Regions from separate parts of the Shewanella sp. OMA3-2 genome, predicted to be linked through region 1. Evidence: predicted binding sites of a transcription regulator. Region 1 holds the regulator's gene; the other holds the start of a gene.
What was found. Region 1 encodes sigma-54, which starts transcription at its own class of promoters, with help from an activator protein. Its sites were predicted from a motif close to GTTGGCACGNNNNTNGNNT; they were not measured.

Region 1 (11,307 bases):
ATTTCAAGGTGAGGGTCAACTGGATGACTAATGCGTTTGAGCTCACCATTGGCTTCAAGATGATTAATGAAGCTGCGTAAATCCTTGAAACTCATACCTACCGCCTATATATGCAATTCGATGTGGCGCGCACTATAGCATTTTTATAATTTGAGGTTAAGCCATTTGATCCCTATCGGTGTGCTATATATACGTTATCTATGTGTGATTAATAGGCTTAGGTGTAAACTGATGTTGAGTGGTTTGACATTGGCAAAGCTATTTGTGTATTTAGCGAAATGTAAAGGTGAATAATTATGAAAATCAATATTATAAAGACGTTGTTATTTGCGATTTTTATGAGTGGTAGTCATCTAGTTTTAGCACAAGAGCCGTTAAGGTTTGATCTATTCAACCAAGATACAGAAGCATCTATTGGTCAGCAACATAGCGTCAGTCAAGGTTATCAGCAGAGTCATCGGCAGCATTATCAACCAAATCATCGACAAACCTATTGGCAAAATAATCAATATGGTTACCAACACCCTTGGCGTTGGGGCGCAGGTTGGAATAATCACTGGGGGCCAACTGTCGGCATTGGCTGGAATTCTGGTTATCGATGGGGTAATAATTGGGGTTACCAAAACCCTTGGAATAATGGTTGGCGCTCTTCTTATGGCGATAACCGATATAATAATTATCCTCGCCGTGAAGTCAGAGTCGACCCTGTTGTGGTTGCTCCGCCAGAAAGAACAACAACCTCTATACAGTATGACCATGGAATAAAAACCTTACCTGACAATGCTAGAGTGATTCAGCTAGAGGGGAAAACCTTATATGAATGGCAAGGCATCAAGTATGCTTATGATTGGTCAACAGAGAGCTATGTCAAAGTAGAATAAAGAGATAAAAAGCGCAAAAGGCATGAGTGGAATGGCTTGTTTATGACCTATAACGAACGGGTTTCATTTATCGTTTGAAATAAACAGTAATGGTTATTAACATCTTGTTTTGCAAAATACATTGCCGTATCAGCCGCTGTGATAAGGCTACCGCTACTATTGCCATGTAATGGGAATTGGCTTATGCCAATACTGGCCCCTACACAAAGTGTTTCACCATTGACTATTATCGGTTGCTCTATCAGCATGTTAATTTGATTAACTTTGGCAATAATATCATCTAGATCATCAATATAATCCAACCAGACAACGAATTCATCGCCACCCAGCCTGCCGACAAAGTCGCTACTACGTAAATGGGATGTGAGCCGTTGTGCAATGGTAATTAATACCTCATCTCCTATTTGGTGGCCTAAAGTGTCATTAATCTCTTTAAATCTATCGAGGTCGATAAACAATAAAGCCGCTTTCTCACTCCTTCGTATGCCCCTATCAATAGCAATATCAATTTGTTTGATGAACGCCCTGCGATTGTAAATCGATGTGAGTTCATCATGTTCAGCCAGATAGGTTAGCTTTACCTGTTGAGCGGTTAACTTTTCTGTTTGCCTAGCGACTTCTAACTTTAGTTGATCTTTTTTTACGGTGATTTTTTGTAGTGAGGACTTCATATGGTTGAAGTTGTAGATCATTTCGAAAAACTCATCCTTAATTGTATAAGTAATACGACTCTCTAAGTCACCAGAAGCTAGTTTTTTCATACCGTTATTAAGTGCTTTCATACCACGTTTAAACCTAATCAGAGTAATAGATGACCAAAGGGTTGCTATGGTAGAAAGCAGTAACACGACCATTGAAATAGATATTAATAAAGATTGCTGGGTTTGCTTTGCTTGTGAAATGGTCAGTTGGTGCAGACGAAACATATCCTCAGTCATTCTTTCAATATTCATGCTGTATTTTACTTTAAGTAACCGCACTGAATTTGAGGTTCTTTGTGTGGGAGTTACGCCATTTTTGGAGTTTTGCTGTGTATTAAACAGTACTCTAATATTGGTGTTCAGCCGGTTGAGGTTATCTAATACTTGCTGCTGCTGAGCATTCCACTGCATATTTTGTGATAGTTCAAATGCCAAGCTTGCTTGTCTAGCATTTAATTCAGTTAAACTGAGTTGATCAGCGTACTCTTCATAAAGCCATAATTGGCTGCGAAGGCTGTCAATACTGAGCTGAATTTGCATAGAATGGTTAAGTTGTTGATAGATCTTCTGCTGGTAGTTGTGTGCTCGAAATGAAGCTTCACCGACCGCAAGCGTTAACAATGCACACAAAATAGCGGTCAATTTTAATCGTGTTGCAAGTGTCATTAATGCTCATCCTGATGCTGACTGATTGCGGATTCAAATAACTGTTTATCAATAATCATCCTGATATCAATGCGATTATTTTCAAGGGCTAGTCTGTTGTCAATTGCCCATTGGGCTTGCGACTGCATGTTTGACACTAAAGCATTACTTAATGATACTCGAAAAGAATAATCCTTCCATAGATAACGCAGTTCTTGCAAATCTATGTCTAATGTTTGACTGGCAATAAGCTGTGATTCCGCAGGGTTTTCGCTAATAAAGTCAATTGCATCATTGAGCGCTTTAAGTAAACTTTGACGTTTTTTAAGACTGACTTGATTTTCTTTTAACCCAAGCAGATTAAATGACAGATCATAAAGTCCTTTAGTGCTCATAACCTGGTTAGCACTGTTAGTCTTTTGTAATATTTGATACCCAAATGGCTCCCAAGCTGAAATGGCATCTACTTCACCGCTTTCTAGCGCGGGTATCAGTTCTTTAGGTGATAAATAAACCCTTTCTATTGGTAAGTCTTGCTGGTGATGAAGCATCAGCAAGCTATCAAAAAAGAATTCACTCGCGCTCCCTTTTATTATGCCTACTTTTGTATTTTTCAGATTCGCTAGGTTATGGTACTTCTTCGCCGATAAGCTGATTAATTTAACGTCATTATCTGACTCAACAAAACTGGCCAAAATAGAAAAATCACTCCGATAGAAGCTATTAAACATCACTACTGTTTCTGATGAGGTGGCAAAATCTACCTGTTGAGCGATAAGTGCTTCAAAACATTTTACTCCCCCTTCATGTTTGATTAATTCAACATGTAAACCATGCTGCTTAAAAAAACCCTTTTCTTGTGCAACAAATAAAGGTGTTGATAAAGGCGTGTTTGATACTGCTATTTTGATGACACTAGCGGTATTTTTTTGTGAATTAACCGTTGAATTTGGCTGGCAGGCCAATAATAGTGCCACAAGCATTATAAATACTGGGAGTTGAAAGTTCATACGTAATTGATTTTAGTTAATAATGGTAAGTGTAGTTGCTAAGATGTATGTGCGCTAAATTGTTTAACAAAAAACTGACAATCTTAATAAGAGTTAGCAGAAAGTAGTAGTTTAAGTTCAGATTTGACTCATGTTTATTGCTTTAGTACGGGTGTTAACCGTAGCAATACAATTCATTATTGAGGGAGACTAAATGGTGTTTAGCCTAGGCATTGGAGTAGATAAAGTGGCAAGGGGGTAAGTGCGTCACTTTTAGGCTTCTAGCGCCATATTATTATGTGTGGTTGTTGTTTGCATTGATATATCCCATTACTGGGGAATAATTGAATATATCCAAACACCCTTGCCGAAACTGGTTTATGCAATCATTTGCAATTGTTTATTCAAGTTTTGTATTTGCCGTTGTAAAGACGCTATTTGTTCTGTGAGTAAATCTTTTTTAATCTCAACAGGTTCAGTGGTTAGTTTTACCCATTGGTAAACCACTCGAGATGACACGCCATATTCTTTGGCGACTACTGATAACAAGCGATTATGATGAGTGATCTGGTTTATCACTTCACTGATCAGTGTGTCAGGATAACGGTTGCTTAGATATTTTTTCATAGTCAAAGTCCACTTGGTTAATCTAGATATTTATCTTTGTTCCACTTCCCACTGACTAAAACCAACATTGGTAAAGAATGTATAGTGCTGCTGAACCTTAGTAAAAATTGCGCTAACTAATTTAAGAGTATGTTCAAAAATAATATTAATCGTATTTAAGGTTAATTGTGTATTTCGCATAATTTTCTCTCCGACAAGTTTCGTTAGCATTAAATTAAATACCACTTTATGAGTGTAGGTTTCTATATGAAAAGAACATACCAACTATTTTATATTTTAATTTTTGTTTATTTTCAGGCGGTTATGTTTTTTGTTTGTATGGTGATTGTAGGGGGGATGCAAGATATTGGTGCAATTGCACTAATTGTGGGAGGCAAGTTTTAAACAAAGTTTATATTAATTTATGTTGAAAATTGGACTCAATGACAAGAAAAGAAATTTGGATCAACAGCCTTCTTCAAATTTGTCATTAATTAAATTGCATATAGCATCAAGTGCAGATTGTGCATCTGGGCCTTCTGCTGTGATATCTATAGTTTTACCTATGCCACTTTCCAACATTAATAAGCCTAATACACTGGCTGCACAGGCCCTTTTTTCACCTTGGATTAAGGTAACATTGGCATTAAATGCATTAGCAAGAATGGCCAGTTTGGTGGCTGCTCGAGCGTGTAATCCAAGCTTGTTTGATATGATGACTTGACGCTGTAAAATACTCATTTAATTAAGCTCCGACAAGTAACACAATCGCCATTATTTATGCTTATTTGTAAGCTCTCTATGCCTTGCTTGAACAACATGCTTTTTACTATTTGAAAATCGTTTAGCAAGTTGATCTGCTATATAAACTGAGCGATGCTGACCACCGGTGCAGCCAATAGCTATGGTTAAGTAGCTACGGTTGTTGCGCTCTAAGTGAGGCATCCATGTTTCAAATAGGTTTTCTATTTGCCAAATGAACTTGTTTACCAAAGGTTGCTGCCCAAGAAATTCTTGCACTGGCTTATCTAATCCAGTAAAGGGACGTAATTCTATTTCCCAATGTGGGTTAGGTAAAAAACGTACGTCGAACATAAAGTCGGCTTCAGCGGGCATACCATATTTAAAACCAAATGATTCAAAGTTGATGACCAGCTCTTTATCAACACTGCCCATTAGAATTTCGCGTACTTGATCACTCAGTTGATAAATATTCAACTTTGAGGTGTCGATAAAATGATCTACATATTCAGAAATAGGCGCGAGTAATTCACCTTCAAATTGAATAGCATCCTGTAAGGACATATTCTTTTTCGATAAAGGGTGCAGTCTTCGGGTTTCACTGTATCGTTTTAACAGGGCTTCATCACTTGCTTGTAAAAAAAGCTAATAATTTCAGTATCGTTAGATAACCACGCAAGCTGCTGCTTTAATACTTTACCTTGCTCTTCTATATTTCTAACATCAACACTAATCGCCACCAGTTCATTGGTGTTTCTAAGCTGCTCTAAGAGCCGTCCAATCAAAGGTAATGGTAAGTTATCAACACAATAGTAGCCTAGGTCTTCTAGTACTCTTAGTGCGACAGATTTACCCGAGCCTGAACGACCGGATACAATAACTAATTTCATGTTGTGATGACCTGGTAAAGTTCGGTTGCGTTACTCGCTTTACGTAACTGTTTAAGGATATGTTTATCTGACAATTTTTCTGCCATTAAGGATAAAGTACTCAGATGCTGTTGGCATTGATCAGCGGGTACTAAAAGTGCAAATAAGAGATCCACAGGTTGTTTGTCTATAGCATCAAATGAAATAGCCTCTTCGCACTTTACAAAAACGGCGATAGGGCGCTCGATGGTCGTGAGTCGTCCATGCGGAATTGCAATGCCAGAGCCGATTCCTGTGCTACCCATTTTTTCTCTAGCCACTAGGCTTTCAAAAATCTCTTGTGAGGAGAGGGATGGGTACTGGGCAGCGACTAAATCGCTGATAAGTTCCAGTACCTTTTTCTTACTGCCCGGTGTGGCACAGGAGGTGCATTCCGGCTGCAGGATGGTACTAAGTTCCATCATTAATGTTTAGTTAATTTCTCTTTATGTTTAATGACCTGACGATCGAGCTTGTCAATCAGGGCGTCTATGGCGTGATACATGTCAGCATGTTCAGCAGTGGCAAATACTTCAGTGCCATTTAGGCTGACTTTTGCTTCAGCTTTCTGTAACTGCTTTTCGACATTCAATACTACTTGGACATTATTGATCTGATCGAAATGTCGTTCAAGTTTTGTAAACTTATTTGTAACATATTCTCTCAGTGATTCAGTAATTTCAATATGGTGACCCGCTAAGGTGATGTGCATATTTATCCTCCAATTGCCTAGGTAGATTATAAGCTCTTACGTTGGTTTGAGGGAGGGATCATCATCGCTTCGCGATATTTTGCGATAGTGCGACGTGCAACATTAATCCCTTGTTCAGCCAGAAGATCAGCCATTTTACTGTCACTTAATGGCTTTTTCTGGTTTTCAGCTGCAACCAGCTTTTTAATAAAGGCTCTAATTGCTGTCGATGAGCACTCTCCGCCATCGTCGGTGCTTACATGGCTAGAAAAAAAATACTTAAGTTCGAATAGTCCGCGTGGTGTATGCATATACTTTTGTGTGGTGACACGCGAGATAGTTGATTCATGCATTTCGACAGCTTCAGCTATGTCATTCAACACCATAGGTTTCATGGCTTCTGCGCCGTATTCAAAAAAACCTTGCTGAAATTGCACAATACAATTTGATACTTTAAGCAAGGTATCGCTACGGCTTTCTAAGCTTTTGATGAACCATTTGGCTTCTTGTAAGTGGCCTCGAATAAATTGAGTGTCTGTTGAGCTTTTGCTGCTTTTTGCCATGGCAGCATATTGTTGATTGATGCCTATTTTTGGCATGTTGTCAGGGTTCAACTCAACTACCCAACGGCCATTCTTTTTGGTTACTGACACATCTGGGATAACATATTCATCATCTGGTGGAGTGATCATGGTGCCAGGACGTGGATTTAAAGATTGTATTAATTCAATTGCTTCGCGCAGCTCATCTTCTTTTAGCTTTGTTTTACGCATTAAGGTGCGAAAATCACGCCCAGCAATCAAATCTAAATAATCTTTGATTAACATTCTGGCATTATCAATATGTGGTGTGTTTGGTGCAAACTGAACAAGTTGAATCAACAAGCATTCACTTAAGCTGCGTGAGGCAACACCAAGTGGATCAAAATGTTGTATGCGCTTTAGCACAGCTTCTACTTCGTCTAGTTCGACAGAGTCATCGCCCATGGCCTCTAAAATGTCTTCGGTACTTTGGGTGAGATAGCCAGTGTCATCAATAGCATCAATAATCGCAGTTGCGATAGCTAAGTCTGTTTCAGAAAAGGGAGTCAGATTTTTTTGCCATTCTAGATGTTCATACAAGCCTTCAGATGTTTCACCCTGGAAAGGCATGTCATCATTTGGCATGCTGCCTGACCCCGAACCTGGGCTTGCCATTGGGGAGGCGCTGTACACTTCATCCCAAGTGGTATCCATTGGCAGATCGTCAGACATTTGCTCTTTAGTCATTGACTCTGCGGTATCGATATTTGAAGTGTCTTTTTCGACAACAGGGACACTGACTTCGTTGAAGTCAGTGTCTGACAGGTCTTTTGAGTTTTCATTTTTATCGCTAAGTACTGAAAATTCATCTTCCATTTCAAGCAAAGGGTTGGAATCTAATGCTTGTTGAATTTCTTGCTGTAACTCCAAAGACGATAACTGCAACAAACGAATCGCTTGTTGCAGTTGTGGGGTCATAGTGAGGTGCTGACCCATTTTAAGTTGGAGTGAAGCTTTCATTACTGCTGATCCCTAGAATAATTCGGCGTCTCACTGGTTAAAGTGAGTGAGAGTCGCAAATTTTTTAACAAATGCTCTGACTTTAGTTACATATGAGCGATTAACTCTATCATCAGATAGCTCAGCCACCAGAATACAATGTTAAGCAAGTGTTTCAGAGCCTCTTTAGATTCACTATAGCTTGAATTGTTCCCCTAAGTATACAGCCCGAACTTGTTGATTGTTTAGTACTTCAGTAGGAGTTCCTTCGGCAATTAAATTACCCTGACTAACGATATATGCACGCTCGCACACATCAAGTGTTTCACGGACGTTATGGTCGGTAATTAATACCCCTAGACCACGGTGTTTGAGTTGCAGAATAATTTTTTTAATATCAATCACTGAAATAGGGTCAACACCAGCAAAGGGCTCATCTAATAGTATAAATTTAGGGTTGGCTGCTAAAGCGCGGGCAATTTCTACCCGTCGTCTTTCGCCGCCAGATAGTGACATACCTAAACTATCGCGAATATGGGTGATATGAAATTCTTCTAAAAGATGTTCAAGTTCCTGGATCCGCTCGTCTGGAGTCATCGATTTACGGGTTTGCAAGACAGCCATAATATTATCGTGCACGGTGAGTTTTCTAAAAATACTGGCTTCTTGGGGTAAGTAGCCAATACCTTTTCGCGCCCGTAAATGCATTGGATCAGCGGTTAAGTCATCGTCATCGATTAAAATGCGGCCATGGTCACTTTTGACTAAGCCAACAACCATATAAAACGTCGTGGTTTTACCTGCGCCATTGGGACCTAGTAGCCCAACAATCTGGCCAGTTTTTACGGTTAAACTGACACTTTTAACCACTTGACGATTTTTATAGCTTTTAGCTAAATTCTCAGCTGTTAAGGTAATTTGGGTCATTGGTTACCTTGCTTTTTTAACGGAATTTCAGGTAGTTTTTGTGCGGGTGATGCATCATTTTGGAAGTTTTCCGGCTGAATAATGGTAATCACACGATCTTCACCTTTACCGGTACTCTCCGCGATAAGCTCTTGGGCATTGATATTGTAACGGATTACGTTTCCTGTCACTTTACTGCCTGCTTGATCTAGCTTAGCGTTTCCGGTTAGCAAGAGTCCGGTCGTTGCTAAGTCATAACGAATTTCATTGGCACTGGCTGTACCTATGCGGCCATCATCAAGCTCTTGTGAGAACGTAGCAGGGTTGCCGGTGGCAATTAGCGTTTTAGTTTGGCCGTTTTCAGCAGAAAATGCCCGCAGCTCATCGGCTTCGATATTGATCGAGCCTTGGGTGATTTTTACTGGTCCGTTAAAAATGATTTGGTTATTTTTAACATCAGCTCGTTGGCTCACGGCAGCAATTTTAAGCTCTTGCTTTAAGTCGCCTTCTTTGGCCACGGCGTTGCCAGCCAAAACACTAATAGCTAAAGTGCAAATAACACTGCTTCTACCGAGCAATGTGGTTAAAAACTTAATGTGGTTCATATGTCCCTTCTACTTGACTGAGTAAGGTAATTTGTTCTGCATTGAGATCGGCAAATAGCCCTAAGCCTTGAATAATAAAACCATTACCTTTAATGGTAACTGACTCTTCAGAACGCCCTATCATAGTGTTTAAATTAAAGGTGACTTGCTGAGTTTCAAGTGATTGTAACGGCTCTTCAATATCAATGGCATCGATTACTACATCGTTATATAAGCTGACTTCATTTGAATGCTGATCTAACGTTGCATTTTTAGCCGTTATTTGCCATTGCGCCTTACCATTTTCAGGATAAAGAAGCAGTACTGGCGCGGTAAATAAAGTGGTGTTTGTGCTGGTAAAATGTTCCATATGTTGGGCGCTGACTTTGCTGTCAACGAGTCCCAATTTGTTGAATTCTGTAGTGCGAAGATCATCGGCCACAAAATCAGGTCGCTCAACTCTAGGATCTTTGATTAATGCCATTTGATTTCGTTTGACTTGTACTTGCCAATACAATATCAAGGCTAAGCCAAAAAATGCGCAAATAGCCAGTGTGGTTCGATTCATATACTCATACCATGGGCACTTTCAAATTTATTTTGGCTTAAAAGCAACAAGTCAGTTAGCTCTCTTAACGCACCATGGCCACCTTTAATTGTGGTTATCATATGGCAGTGTTGTTTAACGTATGGATGTCCATCGGCAACGCTGACAGCCAGTCCTACTACTTTCATAACAGGCAAATCTACCATGTCATCGCCAATGTAAGCTACTTGTTCTGCGGTGACGTTATATTTTTTGATTAATGCCTCGTAGGGAGTCAATTTATCATCGATCCCTTGATGGATATCTTTGATGCCTAAGGCTGTCATGCGATTTTCGACAATTTTAGATTTTCGTCCGGTAATAACGGCAACATTAATGCCACTGGTTAATATTGAACGAACACCGTACCCGTCTCGTGTGTGGAATGCTTTTGACTCTTCGCCGCTATTATTAAGGTAAATACGGCCGTCAGAAAAAACCCCATCAACGTCGCAAATAAGCAGTTTTATTTTTTGGGCGCGTTGCCAAGTATCATCGCTAATTGGGCCATAAAAACCTAGATGAGTTTGCGTATTCATTGTCATACTTATATTACCCCTGCTTTAACCATATCGAGCATATTTAATGCGCCTATGGGTTGATGTGCGTTATTTACCACAATCAAACCGTTGATGTTTTTTTCATCCATTATTTGTAATGCTTGAGCTGCCAAGATGTTGGCTGGGCTGGTGACACAATTTTTGGTCATAACCTGTGAAATTGGTGTGGTGCGAAGATTGACTTCTGCATCGATAACCTGGCGTAAATCACCATCGGTAAAAATACCGACTAAGACATTATTATCATCAACCACCGCTGTCATGCCTAAGCCTTTATTCGATATTTCATATAAGGCTTCAGTGATGCAAATATCTTGCTTTACCAAGGGGAGATCTTTGCCTTGGTGCATAACTTCATTCACCTTGAGTAATAATTTACGGCCTAAAGAGCCCCCTGGATGTGAGAGGGCAAAATCATCACGGGTAAATCCTTTTGCTTGTAATAGTGCGACCGCTAAGGCATCACCCATGACTAATGTTACTGTCGTGCTTGATGTTGGCGCTAAACCAAGTGGGCAAGCTTCTTCAGGCACTTCAATACACAGATGCAATTTTGCCAGCTTCGCCATATTAGATTCAGGCTTGCCAGTAATAGCAATGACAGGCACGCCCATACGTTGAATAACAGGCATTAATGTTAAAATTTCACTAGACTCGCCTGAGTTCGAAATCGCTAAAATAATGTCATTTTTAGCTAATGCGCCAAGGTCGCCATGGCTAGCTTCTCCAGGATGAACAAAGAATGCCGGTGTGCCAGTACTGGCAAAGGTCGCTGAAATCTTATTACCAATATGGCCAGACTTTCCCATACCCATTACGATAACTTTACCTGTGCATTGCATGATTAATTCACATGCCTGCCCGAAAGCATCTGAATCTACAAATTGGTAGAGATGCTCTAGTGCCGCTTTTTCAATATCAATGACTTTACGGCCCCATTGACGAAATTGAGTTTGGTTTGCCATATCTGTTTCTCTTAGTAAAGTCCT
Region 2 (11,307 bases), 770 kb from region 1:
AATACGCTCACATCGGTTATATCTGCTTGAAATTGCATTAAGAAATCATTAGCGACTGCACCGCCATCAACACGAATTTGGGTGAGTGGCACGCCAGAATCTTTACTCATGGCATCAAGTAAATCACGCGACTGATAAGCAATTGACTCTAATGCAGCGCGAATAATATGACTCCGATTGACACCGCGAGTTAATCCGACAATAGCTCCTCGAGCATCGGCATCCCAGTAAGGAGCACCTAAACCCACAAATGCTGGTACCACATAAACACCATTGGTATCACTCACTTTATCGGCATAATATTGGGTATCGCAGGCATCCTGAATTAGCCCTAGCTCATCACGTAGCCATTGAATAACCGCCCCGCCCATAAAAACTGATCCTTCTAGTGCAAAACAGGCTTGGCCTTTATCGCCAATAGCCACTGTGGTTAATAACCCATGGCTGGATTCAACCGCTTTATCACCTGTGTTCATCAATAAAAAGCAGCCGGTGCCATAGGTATTTTTAACCATGCCCGGCGCTAAGCAAAGTTGACCAAATAAAGCTGACTGTTGATCGCCAGCCATCCCTGCTATAGGAATACCCTGACCACCGGCTAATTCAGTATGACCGTATACTTCACAGGAGGATTTTACTGCGGGCAATAAACTGCGCGGTATTTGAAATAGGTTTAATAACTCGTCATCCCATTGCTGAGTATGAATATTATAAAGCATGGTTCTAGAGGCATTAGTCGGTTCAGTGACATGAACTTCGCCTTGGGTTAATTTCCAGACCAGCCAGGTATCAACAGTACCAAATAGCAAATCACCAGCTTCAGCTTGCGCCCGCGCTCCTTCAACATTATCTAAAATCCACTTAATTTTTGAAGCTGAAAAGTAAGGGTCTAATACCAAACCAGTTTTTTGCCGAATACGACTTTCTGCGCCTTGTGCCTTTAATTGCTGGCAAATGCTTTGGCTGCGTCGACACTGCCATACAATCGCATTATAAATCGGTTTTCCGGTGTGCTTATTCCATATAATCGTCGTTTCACGTTGATTGGTAATGCCTATAGCGGCAACCTCATGACGACTAATACCAGCACGCGTTAACACTTCCACTAATGAAGAACTTTGTGACGACCAAATCTCCATCGGATCATGTTCCACCCAACCAGCCTGTGGATAGTGCTGACTAAATTCTCGTTGTGAAATTGCCACAATGTCTGCTTGATGATCAAACACAATCGCTCTAGAACTGGTGGTTCCCTGATCTAACGCAATAATGTATTTTTTGGCTTCCATGTGACGCTCTCTTATTTACTTAAAATGCTAAGCCGTTAATTTTATATGTGCCGCAACTTACTGATGAGCATCACATTCATGTGCCTTGTAATACCAAACCGCTGCAATTCTTTGTTGCTCAAATAAGTATACGCCGATACTGCATCTCGACACCCACTTACCCTCTTTTTGCCAAGTCACTTGCTCAACCGTGCTGACAAAGTCACCGGAGTCAATCGATTTAATCACTCGAGAATGCGCTCGATTAGCATCTAAAAAATACTCTTTCATTGATTTAACTAACTCGTCTCTTGTGGTTGTTTGATTATTAATTCCTGCACGTGTCACATCAAACCACAACGCCTCTTTAGTCACCATTTTGCCCATCAACTCTGGGTCACGTAAATTAAATGCCTCAACAAATTGGCTCACCAGCTGGCTTTTATCATTAGCTTGAATAGAAAAGCTCGCTATCAAGGCTATGGCGATTATTATAAATTTAATCATTCTCGTTTCCTTATTCTCACAAAAAAGCCCCGCAATGCGAGGCTATTACAAAGCGGCTCAAAAATGCGGATTACATTTTGTAGCTTAACTGAACTCCCGCAAGCCAAACATCACCACTTGCCTCGCCATCAAAGTTCACTAAAGCCAATCCTGCTAGATTTTGCTGTTCATTAATCGGCGCATCACCATACATACGAATATAGGTTACCGCAAAATCAACGGTAAGGTTTTTACTGGCTTGATAACCTGCCCCCATACTAAACCATAAACGGTCAGAATCTGGAATAGTTGTCGTACGATATTGATCTTCAACAGCCGTTTTATCTAATGCTAAGCCTGCACGAACCAACCAATCATTATTAAGCTGATAAGTACCTCCAAGGGCATAACGCCAGTTATCCTTGAAGTTCTCGTCTTTAACTAAGTCAGATTCAACGCCACTAACTGGTTTTTGCTCGCCAGGGAAGTATGCCACTAATTGATCAAATACACTCCATTGAGTCCAATTGATACTGGCATGCATGGCAAATTTTTCAGTAAGCTGATTATAAGAAGCTAATTCTGCAAATGCAGGCAGCTCAATTGGAAGATAACCATCAATTGATAAATCTTGACCACCATCATAAAGCAAGCCAGATGCATGGCCATCTAACTCAAGTTCAACACCACTATGATAAGCCAAACCTAACCGGTGATCAGAGTTAATTTGCCAGCTTGCGCCCAATTTCCAACCCAAAGCAATATCATCACCTTCCATTGCTTTTAACGTCATACCGGTATCGGGTAAACGTGCAGCTACCGCTGCGGGCAATGCTGGATTAGATTTAATTGCTCCAACCCAGGCAGGAGTCGTCGCACTGATACTACCTTCGCCATAAACCACACGCAGACCACCACCAACTGAAAATTGCTCATTAATTCTGTAAGCAACATTAGGATTAAATTCTACAGTGGTAATCGCTGTTTCATTACCAAAAATTGCCGCTGCATGCGTGGTATCTATTTCAGTTGCTAGACCATAGTTTGAGTTTACTGTTAATCCCCAAGTCCATTGCTCATTTAGCTGGTTAGAATAATAAAAGTTAGGCACAAATGCGTTACCCGCTACGTCGTGCGCACTGGCTGGCACATGCATAATTTGAGCGCCCAATAGAGGTGAAGTAATCGCAATATCACCCGTCACGTCAATATTAGGCATGACATAAATGCCACCCGCTGACAGCTGACGTCCATTCAAATAAGTTAACATTGCAGGATTACGTGATTGAGCAGACGCGTTATCGGCCATTGCCGCTTCACCGGCAAATGCACGACCTAAGCCCGTTGATGAGTATTCTGCTAACTGAAAACCTGCCGCTTGAGCTTGTGAAGTGGTGCCAAAGACAATGGCTGATATTGCCAAAGTGATTATTGTTCTTTTCATTATCATTCTCTTAGTTATTGTTTTGACATCTGCCTTTAACCCCAAACGACTTTTAGAGTAATTGCTCGGCACTTATGCGGCGCAAGTTTACGGATCTAAAACGCCATTGCAACAGCTAGCTTGCAAATGCTGGTTCACAAAGTGATTGATATTACTGATAACTTGCTCACAAGTTATTCAATAAAAAACAGCATATCGAAGAGGTGTTGGCTGAATAATTACACTTAAATGTCGAGGATAATAATTATTCTATTATATCAATAACTAAGAGTAAAAAATTTGCTAATCTTAACGCACACTAGTTAGCTGAGTTAACAACAGAAATTCGCCAAGAATGAATTAAAACAGAATAAGAAAGGTTGTAAATAATTGTAAAAATGACTTAAGAAAAAGCCCCGCAATCAATGCGAGGCTTTATTATCACTTAACTGCTAATAAATTAGCGCATTAAGATTATAGGCTGTAATACATTTCAAACTCTAACGGATGAGTCGTACGGGCTACACGCTCGGCTTCAGCAGTCTTCAATGTGATGTAAGACTGGATGAAATCTTCGCTGAATACACCGCCTTTAGTTAAAAACGCATGGTCAGCTTGTAAGTTTTCAAGTGCGTTTTCTAAAGATGTTGCCACTTGTGGGATCTCAGCCGCTTCTTCAGGAGGTAAGTCATATAGATCTTTGTCCATAGCATCGCCAGGGTGGATCTTGTTTTGAATACCATCTAGGCCTGCCATCAATAATGCCGCAAAACCTAAATATGGGTTTGCATGTGGATCAGGGAAACGCGCTTCGATACGACGACCCTTAGGACTTGGCACTACAGGAATACGAATAGAGGCACTGCGATTACTCGCAGAGTAAGCTAACATAATCGGCGCTTCAAAATGTGGCACTAGACGCTTATAAGAGTTAGTACTTGGGTTAGTGAATGCGTTCAATGCACGAGCATGTTTGATAATGCCACCAATATAGAAAAGTGCCATTTCACTTAAACCAGCATACTTATCACCAGCAAATAAATTTACCCCATCTTTAGCTAGCGACATATGTACGTGCATACCACTGCCGTTATCACCCACAATAGGTTTTGGCATAAAGGTTGCTGTTTTACCATAAGCATGCGCCATATTGTGAACAACATACTTTAGAATTTGCACTTCATCTGCTTTCTTCGTCAACGTATTAAAACGCGTTGCAATTTCGTTTTGACCCGCTGTCGCCACTTCGTGGTGATGCGCTTCAACAACCTGTCCCATTTCTTCAAGTATCAAACACATTGCTGAACGTAAGTCTTGTGAAGAGTCTACTGGTGCTACTGGAAAGTAACCACCTTTAACCATTGGACGGTGACCTGTGTTGCCATCAGCATATTCTTTTCCTGAATTCCATGCGGCTTCTTTTGCATCGATTTTAACAAAACAACCTGACATGTCAGTACCAAAACGAACATCATCAAATATGAAAAATTCAGGTTCTGGGCCAACTAATACAGTATCTGCAAGACCGGTAGACTTTAAATATGTTTCGGCTTTTTTAGCGATTGAACGTGGATCACGGTCATAGCCAGTCATTGTGCTAGGTTCTAAAATGTCACAACGGATAAGCGCAGTTGTTTCTTCAGTGAACGGATCTAGCATGAAAGTAGACGGATCAGGCATTAGTACCATGTCTGATTCATTAATACCTTTCCAGCCTGCAATTGAAGATCCGTCAAACATTTTGCCGTCTTCAAAAAACTCATCAGTTACTTGATGAGTAGGAATAGATACATGCTGCTCTTTACCTTTAGTGTCGGTAAAGCGTAAGTCAACAAACTTAACTTCTAATTCTTGAAGTTGCTTTAATACTGATTCAACTGACATTCTCAAGCCTCCGGTAGGGTCAAGGGTATTCCCTTCTAATATTTAATATTACTGTTTAGCAAGTATTATTGACTTACTAAACCGATGTAAAACAATGATGTCCACATGATGACATTTACTTAGCTATTATCATGCCAGATATATAAACACATGATTTATATGAGCTTGATGTTTTAGGTTGTTCCTTGAAACCAAGGATTGCACCAAAAAGATCCACCAACCGCACCATAATAGTGCACGCGCCACTGTAGTGCATGTCAACTTGATTATATAGAGACTTATACCAAAAAAGCGCGCCCAGATAACAATTTACTAACCAAAATAACGAAAACAGTATTCTTCATCTTTTTTAGCGTCTATAGAGGTAAATAAAAAGATTTATATCGCTAAATTAACTGTAAATTTAGCGCATAATAAAATGAAATAATGGAGTGTTCAAAAAAAATCCTATCTACTGAAGCCCTGCTGGAGTAGAATGGCACGCTTTTTTATGGTGGCTACGCTTAAATAGTTACTGTAAATAATCCCTTTTTTTATTTGATGGTATAGAGGTTTTATCAGTGCTAGAGAATTTACGTAACATCGCCATTATTGCACACGTTGACCATGGCAAAACAACCCTGGTAGACAAGTTGCTGTCACAGTCAGGTACCCTTGAATCCCGAGGAGAAGCCACTGAGCGGGTGATGGACTCCAACGATCTTGAAAAGGAACGTGGGATCACTATTCTGGCAAAAAATACTGCCATCAAGTGGAACGACTATCGTATCAATATCGTTGATACCCCTGGCCACGCCGATTTCGGTGGTGAGGTTGAGCGTGTTCTGTCTATGGTTGACTCAGTATTATTGATAGTTGATGCCGTTGACGGCCCAATGCCACAAACTCGCTTTGTAACAAGAAAAGCATTTGCGCAAGGCTTAAAGCCAATCGTTGTAATCAACAAAATTGACCGTCCAGGCGCTCGCCCAGATTGGGTTATCGACCAAGTATTTGATCTGTTCGACAACTTAGGCGCGACTGACGAGCAATTAGATTTCCCAATCGTTTATACTTCTGCCTTAAACGGTTATGCAACGTTAGATCCTGATGTCGTCAGTAATGAGATGACACCATTGTTCCAAACTATCGTTGAAAAAGTATCTTTCCCAGATGCTGACTCGGAAGGCGCATTCCAGATGCAAATTTCACAAATCGATTACAACTCATACGTGGGTGTTATTGGTATTGGTCGCATCAAGCGTGGTAGCGTAAAACCTAACCAACAAGTTACTCTTATTGGCGCTGATGGCAAAACTCGCAACGGTAAAATTGGCCAAGTATTAGGTTACATGGGTCTAGACCGTACCGAAATTGAAATTGCTAACGCTGGTGACATCGTGGCTATTACAGGTTTGGGCGAGCTGAAAATTTCTGACACTATCTGTGCCGTTGGTACAGTAGAAGCTTTGCCTCCGTTAACTGTTGATGAACCAACACTAACGATGACATTCCAAGTAAACACTTCTCCGTTCGCGGGTAAAGAAGGTAAGTATGTTACTTCACGTAACATTCTTGAACGTTTACAAACTGAATTAGTTCACAACGTTGCACTGCGTGTTGAAGAAACTGACAGTCCAGATCGTTTCCGTGTATCAGGTCGTGGTGAATTACACCTATCTATCTTGATTGAAAACATGCGTCGTGAAGGTTACGAGTTAGCAGTATCACGTCCAGAAGTTATTTTAAAGACTATTGATGGTGAGCTACACGAACCATTCGAAACCGTTACCGTTGACGTTCAAGAAGAACATCAAGGTACCGTAATTGAAAAATTAGGTGTACGTAAAGCTGAAATGAAAGACATGCAGCTTGATGGTAAAGGTCGTGTGCGTATCGACTTCGTTATCCCAAGCCGTGGCTTAATTGGCTTCCAAACTGAGTTCTTAACTGCAACTTCAGGTACAGGTCTAATTTATCATTCGTTTGATCACTACGGTCCACACAAAGGTGGCGATATTGGTCAACGCGCTAACGGCGTATTGATTTCAAACGCAACGGGTAAGGCATTAACATTCGCACTATTCGGTTTACAAGACCGCGGCCGTCTGTTTATTAGCCACGCTGCAGAAGTGTATGAAGGCCAAGTAGTTGGTATCCATGCTCGCTCTAACGATTTGACAGTAAACTGTCTTAAAGGTAAGCAGTTAACTAACATGCGTGCATCAGGTACTGATGAAGCACAAGTGTTAACAACACCTATTACATTAACGCTTGAACAAGCACTTGAATTCATCGATGATGATGAATTAGTTGAAGTCACTCCTAAGAACATCCGTGTTCGTAAGAGATTTTTAACTGAGAACGAGCGTAAGCGTCATAACCGCAGTTAATTGAAATTAATAAGTGGCGTTATATTGACCCCTTATTAATATCTAAAAGCCCAGATTATTCTGGGCTTTTTTATATCTGTCGATTTAATACATTCAAGCATAAATAATTCATATCTAAACCCCAAAAACAACTAGATATACATTATAAATAGATATAAATTCACTTAAAACATTTATGGAGTATCAAAAAACATGTTAAAAAAAGTCGATGTAGCCCTACAGGCTAATGTTTATTTCGATGGAAAAGTCATTAGCCGCACAATATTTTTGGCTGATGGAAACAGACAGACGTTAGGCGTAGTTTTGCCAGGAGAATATAGCTTCTCAACCTCTCAAGGTGAAGTGATGCAAGTCACATCAGGTAATTTTGAGGTGTTATTACCAGGTGCAACTGAATGGGTAAATTACTCAGCTGGTACCCAATTTGAATTAGCAGCCGATGTCAGTTTTAGCATTAAAACCCAAGGTATTGCTGAATATTGCTGTAGTTACCTGTAAGTTGTCTCGCCAGCAGATTAATGACGAATAAATCTTAGCCATAACTCAAGGGTTTTGGCTGATTTTTTATCAAAAAACAGCTAACCTAGTAAAATGCACACGTAAAAGGATTATATTATGCGCATTTTATTATTGACCTTGTTACTGATCAGTATCAGTAGCACTGCTGCAGTTTATCGGTGGGTAGATGAGAATGGCAAAGTTCATTATGGTGACGAAGCTAAGCCTAATGCCGAACTTGTCGAGGTCAAAGCAAACACTCAAAATACCATAGCAATTAATGACGCCCTGGTCCTAAGCCCTACGGACTCAGCCGCACAAAATGATCCAATTGAGCTTATCTTACGCATTGTATCGCCAACACATGATGAAACCATTCGCAGCAATGAAGGTAAATTTGATGTTATTGTCAATGTTGCCCCCACACTCCCCAGAGGTATCTTACTGACACTTTTTATTGATGGCGAAGTCAAAGCTCAACCACAATCCTCCACAACGTTCAGCTTAACGGGCATTTATCGAGGCGAACACATCATTGTAGTCAAAGCATTGGATCAAAACGGCAAAGTCCTTGCATCCAGTTCTCCAAGAAAGATATTTCTTCACCAGGCAAATATAAGTAGGATGGTAAAACCAACCCCTTACTATGCAATAAAAAACAATTAAAACATCATGATAAAACATAAATTGTTTTAATTAACTTTGCTATTTGCCTGCGTGAACTGAGTTGCAGCTCGCACCATATTGGTGCACCATAATGGTGCGAGCTGCAACCCAATAATCAGGATGGCGAATGGACACCAATAACTTACTCAATCATTTAGTCACCGCTGTACTGGTGATCGACAGCAAATTAAAGCCCTGTTTTGCTAACGCTGCTGCCGAGCAGCTATTAGCTGTCGCCAACCATAAATTGCTCGAGTTAAGCTTGCCTGACTTATATCAGTTTTTAGGTGTTGATGAACATATTTTGCGAGATGCTGTGTCATCGAACCAAGGGATCACAGTTAACACTGCGACATTGGTCACCTTAGACGGTCAGCATCACACTATAGACTTGACGTTAATTCCTATCGAGAATGAACAAAACCTCAGTATTTTAGAGCTGCGACAAGTTGATCAACAACGTCGTATACACCAACAGCTAAACATGGACGCGCAGCAACAAGCGGCTCAATATCTAGTGCGTAATCTTGCCCATGAAATTAAAAATCCACTCGGGGGATTGCGTGGTGCTGCCCAGTTACTATCAAGAGAGCTCCACTCGCCCGAATTAAAAGAATTTACCACTTTAATCATCGAGCAAGCGGATCGCCTGCGCAACTTAGTCGATAGATTATTAGGCCCACAACGGCCAACTCAGCATACCGAGCACAATATTCATCAAGTGGTGCAAAAGGTATTAAAGCTGGTTGAAATGGCATTACCCGCCAACATAAAGCTAAAGCGTGACTACGATCCATCTATTCCCGATTTTCAGATGGATCACGACCAACTCCAACAAGCCGTACTCAATATTGTCCAAAATGCTATTCAAGCACTGGAACATACTGGTGGTGACATCTTGATAAAGACCCGAACTCAACATCAAGTTACCCTTGGCACACAAAGGTATAAGTTAGTGTTAGTGCTGTCGATTATTGACAATGGCCCAGGTATTCCCCCCGACCTAATCGACACTTTATTTTACCCTATGGTGACAGGCCGTGAGGATGGCTCAGGTTTAGGCCTATCAATTGCACACAACATCGCAAGATTACATGGCGGACGTATTGATTGCGTATCAGCTCCAGGCCATACCGAATTTATCATTACCCTGCCATTACAAAAATTCTAGACCTTAGGCAGCACGAGGTAACAATATGACAATAAGCGAACAAGTCTGGATTTTAGATGATGATAGCTCCATTCGTTGGGTGCTAGAAAAAGCCATCTCAGGCGCAAAATTAACTTGCGCAAGCTTTGCTGCCGCCGAGTCACTATGGCAAGCATTAGAGCTCGCTCAACCCCAAGTGATTGTGTCTGATATACGTATGCCGGTACCGATGGGTTAACCCTGCTAGACCGCTTACAGCTGCACTACCCACATATTCCCGTGATTATCATGACAGCTCACTCAGACCTAGACAGTGCTGTCAGTGCTTATCAAGCTGGCGCATTTGAGTATCTGCCTAAACCGTTTGATATTGACGAAGCTATTGCGCTGGTTGAGCGGGCATTAACCCACTCAACAGAGCAAACCCCAACAATTTCAGCAGTTGACACCCCCGTAAAGACACCTGGAATTATCGGTGAAGCGCCTGCAATGCAAGAGGTGTTTCGTGCTATTGGCCGTCTATCTCGCTCCTCTATCAGCGTATTAATTAATGGCCAATCTGGTACAGGTAAGGAGTTAGTCGCAGGTGCACTTCATAAACACAGCCCACGCAAAGATAAACCGTTTATCGCCCTGAATATGGCTGCCATACCTAAAGACCTGATTGAATCAGAACTGTTTGGTCATGAAAAAGGGGCATTTACTGGGGCGGCGAATGTGCGTCAAGGGCGCTTTGAGCAAGCTAATGGTGGTACATTGTTTTTAGATGAAATTGGCGATATGCCGCTCGATGTACAAACGCGCTTATTGCGAGTGCTATCAGATGGTCAATTTTACCGTGTTGGTGGCCATCAATCTGTGCAAGTTGACGTGCGTATTATTGCCGCAACTCACCAAAACCTTGAGTTACTGGTGCAAACGGGCTCATTTCGCGAGGATTTATTTCATCGTTTAAATGTGATTAGAGTCCATTTACCTCCTTTATCACAACGTCGTGAGGACATCTCTCAACTCGCTACACATTTTCTCAATACTGCGGCAAAAGAAATGGGCGTAGAGCCTAAAATGTTGACCAAAGAAACAGCGGTAAAACTGTCACAACTGCCTTGGCCGGAAACGTGCGCCAACTTGAAAATACCTGTCGATGGTTAACCGTAATGGCATCCGGACAAGATATTCTGCCACAGGATTTACCACCAGAATTACTCAAAGATCCTGTCGCCGTCAGCCAATCAAATGCGGCACATGCGGACTGGCAATCGGCACTTAAAGACTGGATAAATGAACGGCTCAGTGCGGGTGATAACGATTTATTAACCGAGATACAACCTGCATTTGAACGCATATTACTTGAAACAGCGTTAAAGCATACCCAAGGTCACAAGCAAGACGCCGCTAAATGTTTAGGCTGGGGGCGCAACACGTTAACCCGTAAATTAAAAGAATTATCAATGGAATAACGCTCTTGCATGTCTAAGTTTTCATGCCTAAGAGACAAAACTTAGGCATGACCTTAACACCATTTATGTGACTGACTATGATATTTTACCAACAAAAAGC

Region 2: the regulator sigma-54 is predicted to act here: its motif matches at 5,182-5,200, upstream of glnA (glutamate--ammonia ligase).

The regions. Positions count from the first base shown of each region.
Region 1 is NZ_CP090974.1:4,037,825-4,049,131, reverse strand. It holds gene ubiD (4-hydroxy-3-polyprenylbenzoate decarboxylase) at 1-95, opposite strand, end outside; gene L0B17_RS17880 (hypothetical protein) at 297-881, shown strand; gene L0B17_RS17875 (GGDEF domain-containing protein) at 929-2,248, opposite strand; gene L0B17_RS17870 (ABC transporter substrate-binding protein) at 2,248-3,237, opposite strand; gene L0B17_RS17865 (transposase) at 3,595-3,843, opposite strand; gene L0B17_RS17860 (hypothetical protein) at 3,874-4,023, opposite strand; gene L0B17_RS17855 (hypothetical protein) at 4,090-4,227, shown strand; gene L0B17_RS17850 (HPr family phosphocarrier protein) at 4,288-4,563, opposite strand; partial or broken gene rapZ (RNase adapter RapZ) at 4,597-5,453, opposite strand; gene ptsN (PTS IIA-like nitrogen regulatory protein PtsN) at 5,450-5,893, opposite strand; gene hpf (ribosome hibernation-promoting factor, HPF/YfiA family) at 5,896-6,183, opposite strand; gene L0B17_RS17830 (RNA polymerase factor sigma-54) at 6,210-7,703, opposite strand; gene lptB (LPS export ABC transporter ATP-binding protein) at 7,878-8,609, opposite strand; gene lptA (lipopolysaccharide transport periplasmic protein LptA) at 8,606-9,193, opposite strand; gene lptC (LPS export ABC transporter periplasmic protein LptC) at 9,180-9,740, opposite strand; gene kdsC (3-deoxy-manno-octulosonate-8-phosphatase KdsC) at 9,737-10,297, opposite strand; gene L0B17_RS17805 (KpsF/GutQ family sugar-phosphate isomerase) at 10,306-11,283, opposite strand.
Region 2 is NZ_CP090974.1:713,747-725,053, reverse strand. It holds gene glpK (glycerol kinase GlpK) at 1-1,289, opposite strand, end outside; gene L0B17_RS03285 (nuclear transport factor 2 family protein) at 1,347-1,775, opposite strand; gene L0B17_RS03280 (outer membrane protein transport protein) at 1,846-3,198, opposite strand; gene glnA (glutamate--ammonia ligase) at 3,652-5,061, opposite strand; gene typA (translational GTPase TypA) at 5,622-7,433, shown strand; gene ppnP (pyrimidine/purine nucleoside phosphorylase) at 7,626-7,931, shown strand; gene L0B17_RS03260 (DUF4124 domain-containing protein) at 8,049-8,597, shown strand; gene glnL (nitrogen regulation protein NR(II)) at 8,725-9,768, shown strand; partial or broken gene glnG (nitrogen regulation protein NR(I)) at 9,794-11,207, shown strand.